DNA from 3 places in the Cupriavidus nantongensis genome. Region 3 is predicted to be linked to each of the others. Evidence: predicted binding sites of a transcription regulator. Region 3 holds the regulator's gene; each other region holds the start of a gene.
The links. The regulator sigma-54, encoded in region 3, starts transcription at its own class of promoters, with help from an activator protein. The targets are predictions, from matches to a motif close to TGGCANGNAANCTGCTTT.

Region 1 (3,274 bases), on a different contig from region 3:
GGCCGCCTGCGGGACCACGCTGGCGAAGGTGGATTCGATCCGGCCCGCCAGCGCGGGGCTGTCGATAATAAAGCCGAGTTCGGTGTTGAGCATGGCCGAACGCGGATCGAAATTGAACGAGCCCACGAAGACCCGGCTGCCATCGACCGCAAAGGTCTTGGCGTGCAGGCTGGAGCCCGAGCTGCCGAAGGGGCCGGCGCGCTCCTCCTTCTTGCGCGGCGCGGCCGCGCGGCGCAGCTCGTACAGGTCCACGCCGGCCTCGAGCAGGGCCTTGCGCCGCTTGGCATAGCCCGAATGCACGGCGGCCACGTCGGTGGCCTCCAGCGCATTGGTCAGCACGCGTACCGCGACGCCGCGCCTGGCCATATCGGCGAAATAGGACGTGCCGCCGGTCGAAGGCACGAAGTAGGGCGAGACCAGGTCGAGCTCGCGCTGCGGCTCGCCCAGGATCTCGCGCAGCTGGTGCGCCACCAGCGTGCTGCGCGAGGCTTCGCCCAGCGCCTTGGCGGGATTGTCGCTGACCATGCGCGTGCTGGCCCACTGGAACTGCAGCGTGCCGTCGAGCATCCGCTGCACGTCGGGCAGTTCGCGCACCGCGGCCAGGTAGGCCGCCGCGGCCGGGTTGCGCTCGACCTCGCGCGCGTGTCCGACCAGCGCCTGCAGCCGCTCCACGCTGACCGGCGGCAGCAGCCGGTCGACCGGGTAGGCCGACGCGCTGGACCAGTAGCGGTCGAAATCCTGCGCCACGTCGCCGGCCGCCGGACCGACTGCAATCACGTCGAGGTCGGCGAACAGCACGCCGTCGGTGGCGCCGAAGTATTCGTCGCCGACATTGCGCCCGCCGATGATGGTGGCGACGCCATCGGCGGTGAACGACTTGTTGTGCATGCGCCGGTTCAGGCGCCGGAAATCGGTCAGGAAGTTGAGCGCCTTGGGGTGGCGGATCACGAACGGGTTAAAGATGCGCACCTCGACCTGCGGGTGCGCGTCCATCGCGGCCAGCAGTTCGTCCATGCCGGCAATGCCGTTGTCATCGAGCAGCAGGCGTACGCGCACGCCGCGATCGGCGGCCTCGTGCAGGGCCTCGAGCAGCAGCGTGCCGGTCAGGTCGTCGCGCCAGATGTAGTACTGCACGTCGAGCGTGCGCTGCGCGGTGCGCGCCAGTTGCACGCGCGCGGCAAAGGCGGCGTAGGCGTTCTCCAGCGGGTGGATGCCGCTCAATCCCGGGTGCTGTGCCACTGCGCCGGCCAGCGCCTGGCCCAGCGGCGTGGCTTGGGCTTCGGCCGGCGTCAGCGCAGCGGATTCGGTGCGGGGATTCAGCGGCGGCAGCGCGCAGCCGCCAAGCAGGGCGGCGCAGCACAGCATCAGCGAACTGGCGCGCAGGCGGCGCTGGGGGGCGAATGCGGCGTGGGTCGGCAATGGCATTGGGCGTCGGGACGGCCCGGTTGCGGGGCCCCGTGGTTGCGGCAATGGCGCCATGTTGCCATGCCCAGTCGGGTGCGTCGCGATTCGGGCGGGCGCAAGCGGCTGCGCCATGCACCAGACTGCGCCCTGGCGTGCGCCATGGCGTAGCACGGCAGCGCAAAAACCGTTGAGTCTTCGAGGTACGGCGCTGGCCCGGAACCTGCATGAGCGGCGGCAAGAGTAGAAGCGTTCACCAGCCGCGTGCCAGATCGATGCGCATGCGGGCTGGCCGGGAATTGCTCTTGAAGTCCGTGCCCCGCGCCGTTGCGCAGGCTGGCACCGTCGGCCTCAGGAGCGCGCTGTCCCGGCGCGCATTGTCGTTGGCGGCCATGCCTGGGCCGGCGCGGGGCAAGTCCCCTGACCCGCTTGCCACGAGGAATGCCATGACCCAGCCAGACCAAGCCTGCACCCTGGACGAACTCCGCCGCGAATCGCGCATGGGCGCGTTCGGCTCCGAAACCCGCCAGCGCGAGATCCGCCGCATCGACCTGTCCGACTACGCGCGGCGCAAGCCGCAGATTGCCGACGCGCTGTGGCAGGCATCGATCGACGTCGGCTTCTTCCAGCTCGCCAACCACGGCATCGACCTCGCCAGCGTGCACGATGCCTTTGCCATGACCGAGCGCTTCTTTGCGCTGCCCGTTGAAGTGAAGGCGCAATACCCGCTGCAGAAGGCCAACAACGCCGGCTGGGAAAGCCGCGCGCAGGTCCGGCCCTCCACCGGCACGCCGGACCAGAAGGAGTCCTACCAGATCACGCGCCCGCACATGGATGGCCTGTGGCCGGGCGAGGACGAAATGGCAGGCTTCCGCGACACCATGCTTGCCTTCGAGGCGCAATGCTGGGAAGTCGGCATGAAGGTACTGTCATGCTTTGCCGACAAGCTGGGCTTTGCCAGCGACTTTTTCACGCAGGCGCACGATCCGCGCGCGCCGGACTACCAGAGCACGCTGCGGCTGCTGCACTACTACGCGATCCCGCCCGAGCTGCGCGACGGGCTGGGCCTGTGGCGCGCCGGCGCGCATACGGACTTCGACTGCCTGACGCTGTTGTTCCAGCGCCCCGGCCAGGGCGGCCTGCAGGTATGCCCGGGCAAGGAGATGGCGGCGCAGGCATGGACCCCGATCGAGCCGGACGAGACCGTCATCACTTGCAATATCGGCGACATGCTGATGCGCTGGAGCGATGACCGGCTGCCGTCGAACTTCCATCGCGTCCGCAATCCCGCGCCGGGCGAGTACATGGGGTCGCGCTACAGCATGGCGTTCTTCTGCCAGGCCAACCGTGGCGCGACCATCGCGGGGCCGGGCGGCAAGTATCCGCCGATCAGCGCGGGGGATTACCTGCGCCAGCGGGTCAATGCGAACTTCAAGGGGGATTGAGGAGGGTGCGGCAGCGCGGCGAGCCCGGACCCGCGTGGTCCAGGCCCGCCGGCCGAGCGTGCTGCGCTCAGGACGCGGCCACCACGCCGCAGGCAATGCGGCCGCCGGCATTGCCGGTGGGCTGCGTCTTGTAGTCGTCCGGATCCTTGTGCACCACCACCGCGCGGCCGATCACGCTGTTGGTGCCGGTGCCCACCGACAGCGACGGCAGCAGCATGCTGACGCGCACGTTGCCGCTGGCATCGGCGGTGACGTTGTTCATGTCGCCGGCATGGTGGTCCGGCATGGTCATCTGCCCGTGGGGCTTGCCGGTCGGGTTGAAATGGCCGCCCGCGCTCATCGCGTCAGGCGCGGAGCAGTCGCCTTTCTCGTGGACGTGGAAGCCGTGGACCGAATTGGGCGGCAGCCCGGTAATCGCGGCGGTCATC
Region 2 (3,274 bases), on a different contig from region 3:
GCAGCACGCTGGGGATCACCAGGTCGATGCCGATGCGGGCGCGCTCCTCGCGGTGTTCGGGACCGCTCAGCGCGGCGCGCTCGCACAGCACCTGCCAGCGGTCGGTGCGCTGGTCGGCCCCGCCGCTTTCGAAATGGCGCCAGCGGCTGTGGTACGGCACCTGCAGGTCCGGATAGCGCTGCCGGATGGTGCTGGCGACGTAATCGGCAATCGCATGCACACGGTCCGGGTGCCAGGTGAAGAGTTCGGACGCGCCGCTGGCCACGTGTTCGGTGACCGCCGCGCAATGGGTGCGCACCGCCTCGGCACACAGCAGCGCCGCCGCGGGATGCCCTTCGGGCACCGGGCTGAGCCAGCCGTTGTCATGGCGTCCGTTGCCGGCACTGTCCTCGGGATACCTCGTCATTCGTTCAACCCCCTGCCCTTTGCCAGGGCCAGTTCGTTCGCATCCGGCGGCGTGTAGTGCGTGAAGTAGCCGGCGGCCACCTTGGCGTCGATCTCGACACGGGCGTCGGCGGGGATCAGCGCCTCGGGGATCGCCACCTGCTCGACCACCTCGATGCCCTGCGCCACCAGCGCGCCATGCTTCATGTTGCTCATCGACGCCCAGCGGTCGATGCGGCGGATGCCCAGCCAATGGAACACATCCGGCATCAGCTCCTGGAAACGCATGTCCTGCACGCCCGCCACGCATTCGGTACGGGCAAAATAAGTCTCGGCGCGGTCGCCGCCCGCCTGGCGCTTGCGCGCGTTGTAGACCAGGAACTTGGTCACCTCGCCCAGCGCGCGGCCCTCCTTGCGGTTGTAGACCACCAGCCCGACACCACCCTGCTGCGCCATCTCGATGCACACCTCGATGCCGTGTGCCAGGTACGGCCGGCAGGTACAGATGTCTGACCCGAACACATCCGATCCGTTGCATTCATCGTGCACGCGGCAGGCCACGCGGGTCTCGGGCTTGCCCAGCTGGCTGACATCGCCGAAGAAATACAGCGTCATGCCGCCGATCGGCGGCAAGAAAACCTTCAGGTCCGGCCGCGTGACCAGTTCCGGGAACATGCCGCCGGTCTGTTCGAACAGGCTGCGGCGCAGCACGCTTTCCTTGATGCCGAAGCGGGCCGCCATGCCGGGCAGGTACCACACCGGGTCGACCGCAGCCTTGGTCACGCGCACGTCGCCATTGGCATGCAACAGGTTGCCGTCGGGCTTGAGCCGGCCCGCGGCGATGGCCGAGACCAGCTCCGGCATGTTGATGTGCGCACGCGTCACCGCGATGGTCGGGCGGATATCGACGCCGGCGGCGATGCGTTCGGCAAAGACGCTGGAAACCAGGTGCCCCCACGGGTCGAGCGAGACGATCTTGTCCGGGTCGCCCCACTGCGGATGCGGGCCGATGGCCTCGGCGGGCGCAGTATCGGTCAGGTCGGGACGGTGGTCGCGCTGCAGCGTGCCGGAGGCGACCGCGAGGGCACGGTAGATGGCGTAGGCGCCGGCGTGGGTGCCGATCACATTGCGCTGCGCCGGATTGGCCAGGCTGGCGATCACCGGTCCACGCTCCGCCGCCGTGGGGGCGCCCCAGTGGATCGGCTCGGCCGGCTTGTCGCGGCGCGCGTGCGAAGTCAGGACGATATGGTCGGACATGACACCCTCGGTTCCCGATGGAATCCTGACCAATCGGTCAGGTTTACGATTCCATACTAGGCAACCTTTATGCCATCCCCCAATGCCCGTTTACGCCAGTGTTGCGCCTGTGTGTGTGGCGTCCAACGCAAGTCCGTGGCAGTGCCTTGCACGCCCGGCGTGCCGAAGGCACCACGCCGGCGGCTTGCATGCACCACCCGGATGCCGCGCGCGTCCGCGTAACGCAAGCGCGCTCCGCGTACGGCGTGCGGCGATGGTTGCAAGGGTTACATGGTCGGGCGGCTGGCCGAGCCCGGGCCGGAGCCGCCTGCCGCGTCCTGGCGGCCGCCCAGCGACGCCCGCAGTGCCGCGAACGGCTGCGCGCTTTCGACGAAGCGGTAGAACACGGCACCCGCCACATTGCTCAGCATCCAGGCCGCGGCCATGCCGAGCGCGTTCAGCACCGGCTGCCCCGGCGCCAGCTGCGACATCAGCGCGTTGACCACCAGGCACACCGGGAAATGAACCAGGAACACGGAATAGGAGATGCGCCCGAAGTACCCCACCACGCGCGCCCGCGGCCAGCGTTCCAGCCATTCGCCGCGGCGCGCCAGCGCCAGCAGCAGCGCGGTGGCCAGCGCCACGGCAATGCGCAAACGGAAGTCCAGCACCAGCGCGCCCAGCGCGACCGCGCCGAGCAGCGCCAGCGGCAGCAGCGGGCGGCCGGGGGCGGACGCCCAGTAGGCCAGCGTGCCCATGCCATAGGCTCCGAAGAAGTACACCGCCCAGATATCCCACGCGGCATCGCGGTTGAACCAGAACAGCGACGCCCCGGCCGCCAGCGCCACCAGGCCGATGCTGACCGCCACCCCCGCGGGCGCCCTGCCGCGCGACACCGCGCGTGCGGCCCACAGCGTGCCCAGCAGCAGCGCGAACAACTGCAGGTCGATGGCCACGTACCAGGCCCCGGCCGACAACGCGTCGACATCGACGATGTCATGGAGCAGCGTCAGGTGCGCGAGCAGCTGGCCCAGCGTAGGCGACGCCGGGATCGAGTCATGCGTCATCCAGTGCCGCGCCACGGCGGCGCCGGCAATGCTGAGCAGGATCGCCGCGGCAAACGGCACCACCAGTTTCTGGTAGCGGCGCCACAGCAGCGACAGCGGGTGCTGGCGGATCTCCAGCCGTCCGTCGGGCGCCAGGCTGCGCGCCGCCAGGAAGCCGCTGACCACCAGGAACACCTGCACCGCGATGCGGGCGTAGTCATAGAGCCAGTCCACCAGCCCTGGCGCCAGTTGGTAGGCGGCGTCGGACATCGGTCCATAAAAGGCGAGGTGGTGCAGGACGATCAGTTGCGAACTGACGGCTTTGAGGGCGTCGATGCACGGCAGGCGCGACGGGCGGGGGCTCATTGTTATAGGGAGGATGCAAAGGGCACGGAAGGCGCGATTCTACCCGCTGCGTGGCCATCTAATGTGGCGCAATGCCTACATTCTGCGGATTGGTTACACAGTGGCCGCGCTTGTTGCCGGCCCGACAGCCGCTGCGCTGCCCCAGCGCCAGCAGGTTGGCGCTATTGGCACAGCGCCATCAGCGCTATCCATGCCTGGGCATAGGAAGGGTCCAGCCACCCTGCCAGGGCCAACGCGCACGA
Region 3 (3,274 bases):
GCGCTGGACGAAGGCGACATCGTGCTCGACGGCGACCACATCAGCGGCCTGCCGATTCACGAGCGCGCGCGCATGGGGCTGTCGTACCTGCCGCAGGAAGCCTCGGTGTTCCGCAAGCTCAACGTCGAGGAAAACATCCGCGCAGTGCTCGAGCTGCAGATCGACAAGGGCAAGCCGCTGGCCAAGGCCGAGATCGAGCGCCGCCTCGATGCGCTGCTCGACGACCTGCAGATCGCGCACCTGCGCAACAACCCGGCGCTGTCGCTGTCCGGCGGCGAGCGCCGCCGCGTCGAAATCGCGCGCGCGCTGGCGTCGTCGCCGCGCTTCATCCTGCTCGACGAACCGTTCGCCGGCGTCGATCCGATCGCGGTGGGCGAGATCCAGCGCATCGTCAGCTTCCTGAAGGCGCGCAATATCGGCGTGCTGATCACCGACCACAACGTGCGCGAGACGCTCGGCATCTGCGACCACGCCTACATCATCAGCGAAGGCACGGTGCTGGCCGCGGGCCAGCCCGAAGAGATCATCGCCAACGACGCCGTGCGGCGCGTCTACCTGGGCGAGAACTTCCGCATGTGACAAGCTGGCGGCCCGGCGCGGGCCGCCATGGCTGCATGGCAGGGAGAGCCAGCGGCGATCACGGCGCATCAGCGATAGCAATTTCCGTTCCAACATCGGAAAGATGCGCATAAAATAGGTCGCATGAAACCGTCGCTACAGCTCCGCCTCTCCCAGCACCTGGCCCTGACCCCGCAGCTGCAACAGTCGATCCGGCTGCTGCAGCTTTCCACGCTGGAACTGCAGCAGGAAGTCGAACAGGCGCTGACGGAAAACCCGCTGCTCGAGCGGGAGAACGACTGGATCGAAAGCCCGCTGCGCGTGGCCGCCGACGGCTCGGTCAACTTGCAAAGCGCGCCCGCGCCCGCCCCCGCCGAGCCCCAGGGCAATGGCGACGCCCGCACCGAAGGCGCCGCCGATGACGGCTACGGCGACAACAGCAGCGGCGACGACTACAGCAACGGCGACTGGAGCCTGGACGACTTCGCCCGCCGCCCGCAAGGCGACGAGGACGAAAAGACGCCGATGCAGCTGCGCGATGCCGAGCCCACGCTGCGCGAATACCTGATGGAGCAGTTGACGCCGCTGAAGATCTCGGCGCGCGACAAGGGGCTCGCCATCTTCCTGATCGAATCGCTCGACGACGATGGCTACCTGAGCGCATCGCTCGAAGAGATCTGCGCGGAGCTGCCCGAAGAACTCGAGTTCGACCCCGACGAAGTCCACGCCATCCTGACGCTGCTGCAGAGCTTCGATCCGCCCGGCGTGGGCGCGCGCAACGCGGCCGAATGCCTGGCGCTGCAATTGCGCCGCCTGACGCACCCGCAGCGCGAACTGGCGCTGACCATCGTCACCCATCACCTGGAACTTCTTGCGGTACGCGACTACACGCGGCTGAAGAAGGCCCTGCAGGTCGATGAAGTCGCGCTCAAGGCCGCGCATGACCTGATCCGCTCGCTGGCGCCCTACCCGGGCCACGCGTACAGCCGCCCCGAGGCCGACTTCGTCGTGCCCGATGTGTTCGTGCGCAAGAGCGGTGGCGGCTGGATCGCGCAGCTCAATCCGGATGTGATGCCGAGGCTGCGCATCAATGATATGTATGCCCAGATCCTGCGTGGCGCCAAGGGCGAAACCGGCACCGCGGGGCTGCAGCAGAAGCTGCAGGAGGCGCGCTGGCTGATCAAGAACATCCAGCAAAGGTTCGACACGATCCTGCGGGTTTCGCAGGCCATTGTCGAGCGTCAAAAGAACTTTTTCACCCACGGTGAAATCGCCATGCGCCCCTTGGTTTTGCGGGAGATTGCCGATACACTGGGTTTACACGAGTCAACCATCTCCCGGGTGACGACCAATAAATACATGGCCACGCCGATGGGTACTTTCGAACTGAAGTACTTCTTCGGCAGCCACGTGTCCACCGAGACCGGTGGCGCGGCTTCATCAACGGCCATCCGCGCCTTGATCAAGCAACTGATAGGAGCCGAAGACCCGAGGAATCCCCTTTCCGACAGTCGCATCGCCGAACTGCTGGGCGAACAGGGCTTCGTTGTCGCGCGCCGCACCGTCGCCAAGTATCGTGAAGCCTTGAAAATCCCCGCAGTCAATCTCCGCAAGTCTTTGTAGCCGAGCCCACCGCCTGCCTGGTGAGGCTCTTTCAGAAGGAGAAGCGCTATGAACTTCAAGATCAGTGGACACCACCTGGACATCACGCCGCCTCTGCGTGAGTACGTGGAAACGAAGCTGGAGCGAATCGTCAGGCATTTCGATCAAGTCATTGGCGTTAGCGTGCTGCTCTCTGTCGACAATCACAAGGAAAAGGACCGGCGTCAGTACGCGGAAATCAATCTGCATCTCAAGGGCAAGGACATCTTTGTCGAAGCGCATCATGAAGACCTGTATGCGGCGATCGACGCACTCGTCGACAAGCTGGACCGTCAGGTGATTCGCTACAAGGATCGCGTGCAAGGCCACGACCGCGAAGCGGTCAAGTACCAGATGGCCGCAGCGCAAATGCAGCAATAAACCCGTGCCCGGCAGCCCCGCAGAGGGCTGCTGAACCAGGATTCCACAGGCAAGCCGCGCCGCGAAGCGCGGCTTTTTTGCGCCCCGGGGGCGGTGCCGGCTGTGGCAGCGGAGCAAACCTTGTCACGCATGGGAGCCCGAAATGTTCGCAAGCGCAGCGCCAAGGTGTATGCTGCGCCATACAAAGAGAGAGAAATCGTGGCCGCATCCGCTGGCGCTGCACCGCACAAGGCAGGGGTAGCCGCTGCTCTATAATGGGCCGGACGTCCCCCCGCCCGCAGCGGCAGGGAGCCAGCCGCTGCCCGGCGGAACGATCCGCCCGCTAACTGAAATCCTGCGCATCGCCCATGAATCGTTTGGCCAAATTGCTGCCACCCGGCAACATCACCCTCGACGTCAGCGTCACCAGCAAGAAACGTGTGTTCGAGCAGGCCGGGCTCCTCTTCGAGAACAACCATGGCGTGGCGCGCGCCATCGTCACCGACAACCTGTTCGCGCGCGAGTCGCTGGGCTCGACCGGACTGGGCGCCGGCGTGGCGATCCCGCACGGGCGCATCAAGGGCCTGAAGCAGCCGCTGGCCGCGTTCATGCGCCTGGCCGAGCCGATTCCGTTCGAATCGCCGGACGGCAAGCCGGTTTCGCTGCTGATCTTTCTTCTGGTGCCGGAACAGGCCACGCAGCAACACCTGGAAAT

Region 1: A2G96_RS27210 (isopenicillin N synthase family dioxygenase) is a predicted target of sigma-54. The motif match lies at 1,614-1,631, and genes of this name have one in related genera.
Region 2: A2G96_RS25375 (GTP cyclohydrolase II) is a predicted target of sigma-54. The motif match lies at 1,699-1,716, and genes of this name have one in related genera.

What each region holds. Positions count from the first base shown of each region.
Region 1 covers NZ_CP014845.1:1,375,548-1,378,821, reverse strand. Annotated here, with positions in the region: gene A2G96_RS27215 (phospholipase D family protein) at 1-1,425, opposite strand, end outside; gene A2G96_RS27210 (isopenicillin N synthase family dioxygenase) at 1,848-2,846, shown strand; gene A2G96_RS27205 (superoxide dismutase family protein) at 2,914-3,274, opposite strand, start outside.
Region 2 covers NZ_CP014845.1:915,023-918,296, reverse strand. Annotated here, with positions in the region: gene A2G96_RS25380 (URC4/urg3 family protein) at 1-406, opposite strand, end outside; gene A2G96_RS25375 (GTP cyclohydrolase II) at 403-1,641, opposite strand; gene A2G96_RS25370 (acyltransferase family protein) at 1,908-3,032, opposite strand.
Region 3 covers NZ_CP014844.1:670,406-673,679, reverse strand. Annotated here, with positions in the region: gene lptB (LPS export ABC transporter ATP-binding protein) at 1-579, shown strand, start outside; gene A2G96_RS03060 (RNA polymerase factor sigma-54) at 703-2,181, shown strand; gene hpf (ribosome hibernation-promoting factor, HPF/YfiA family) at 2,230-2,580, shown strand; gene A2G96_RS03050 (PTS sugar transporter subunit IIA) at 2,928-3,274, shown strand, end outside.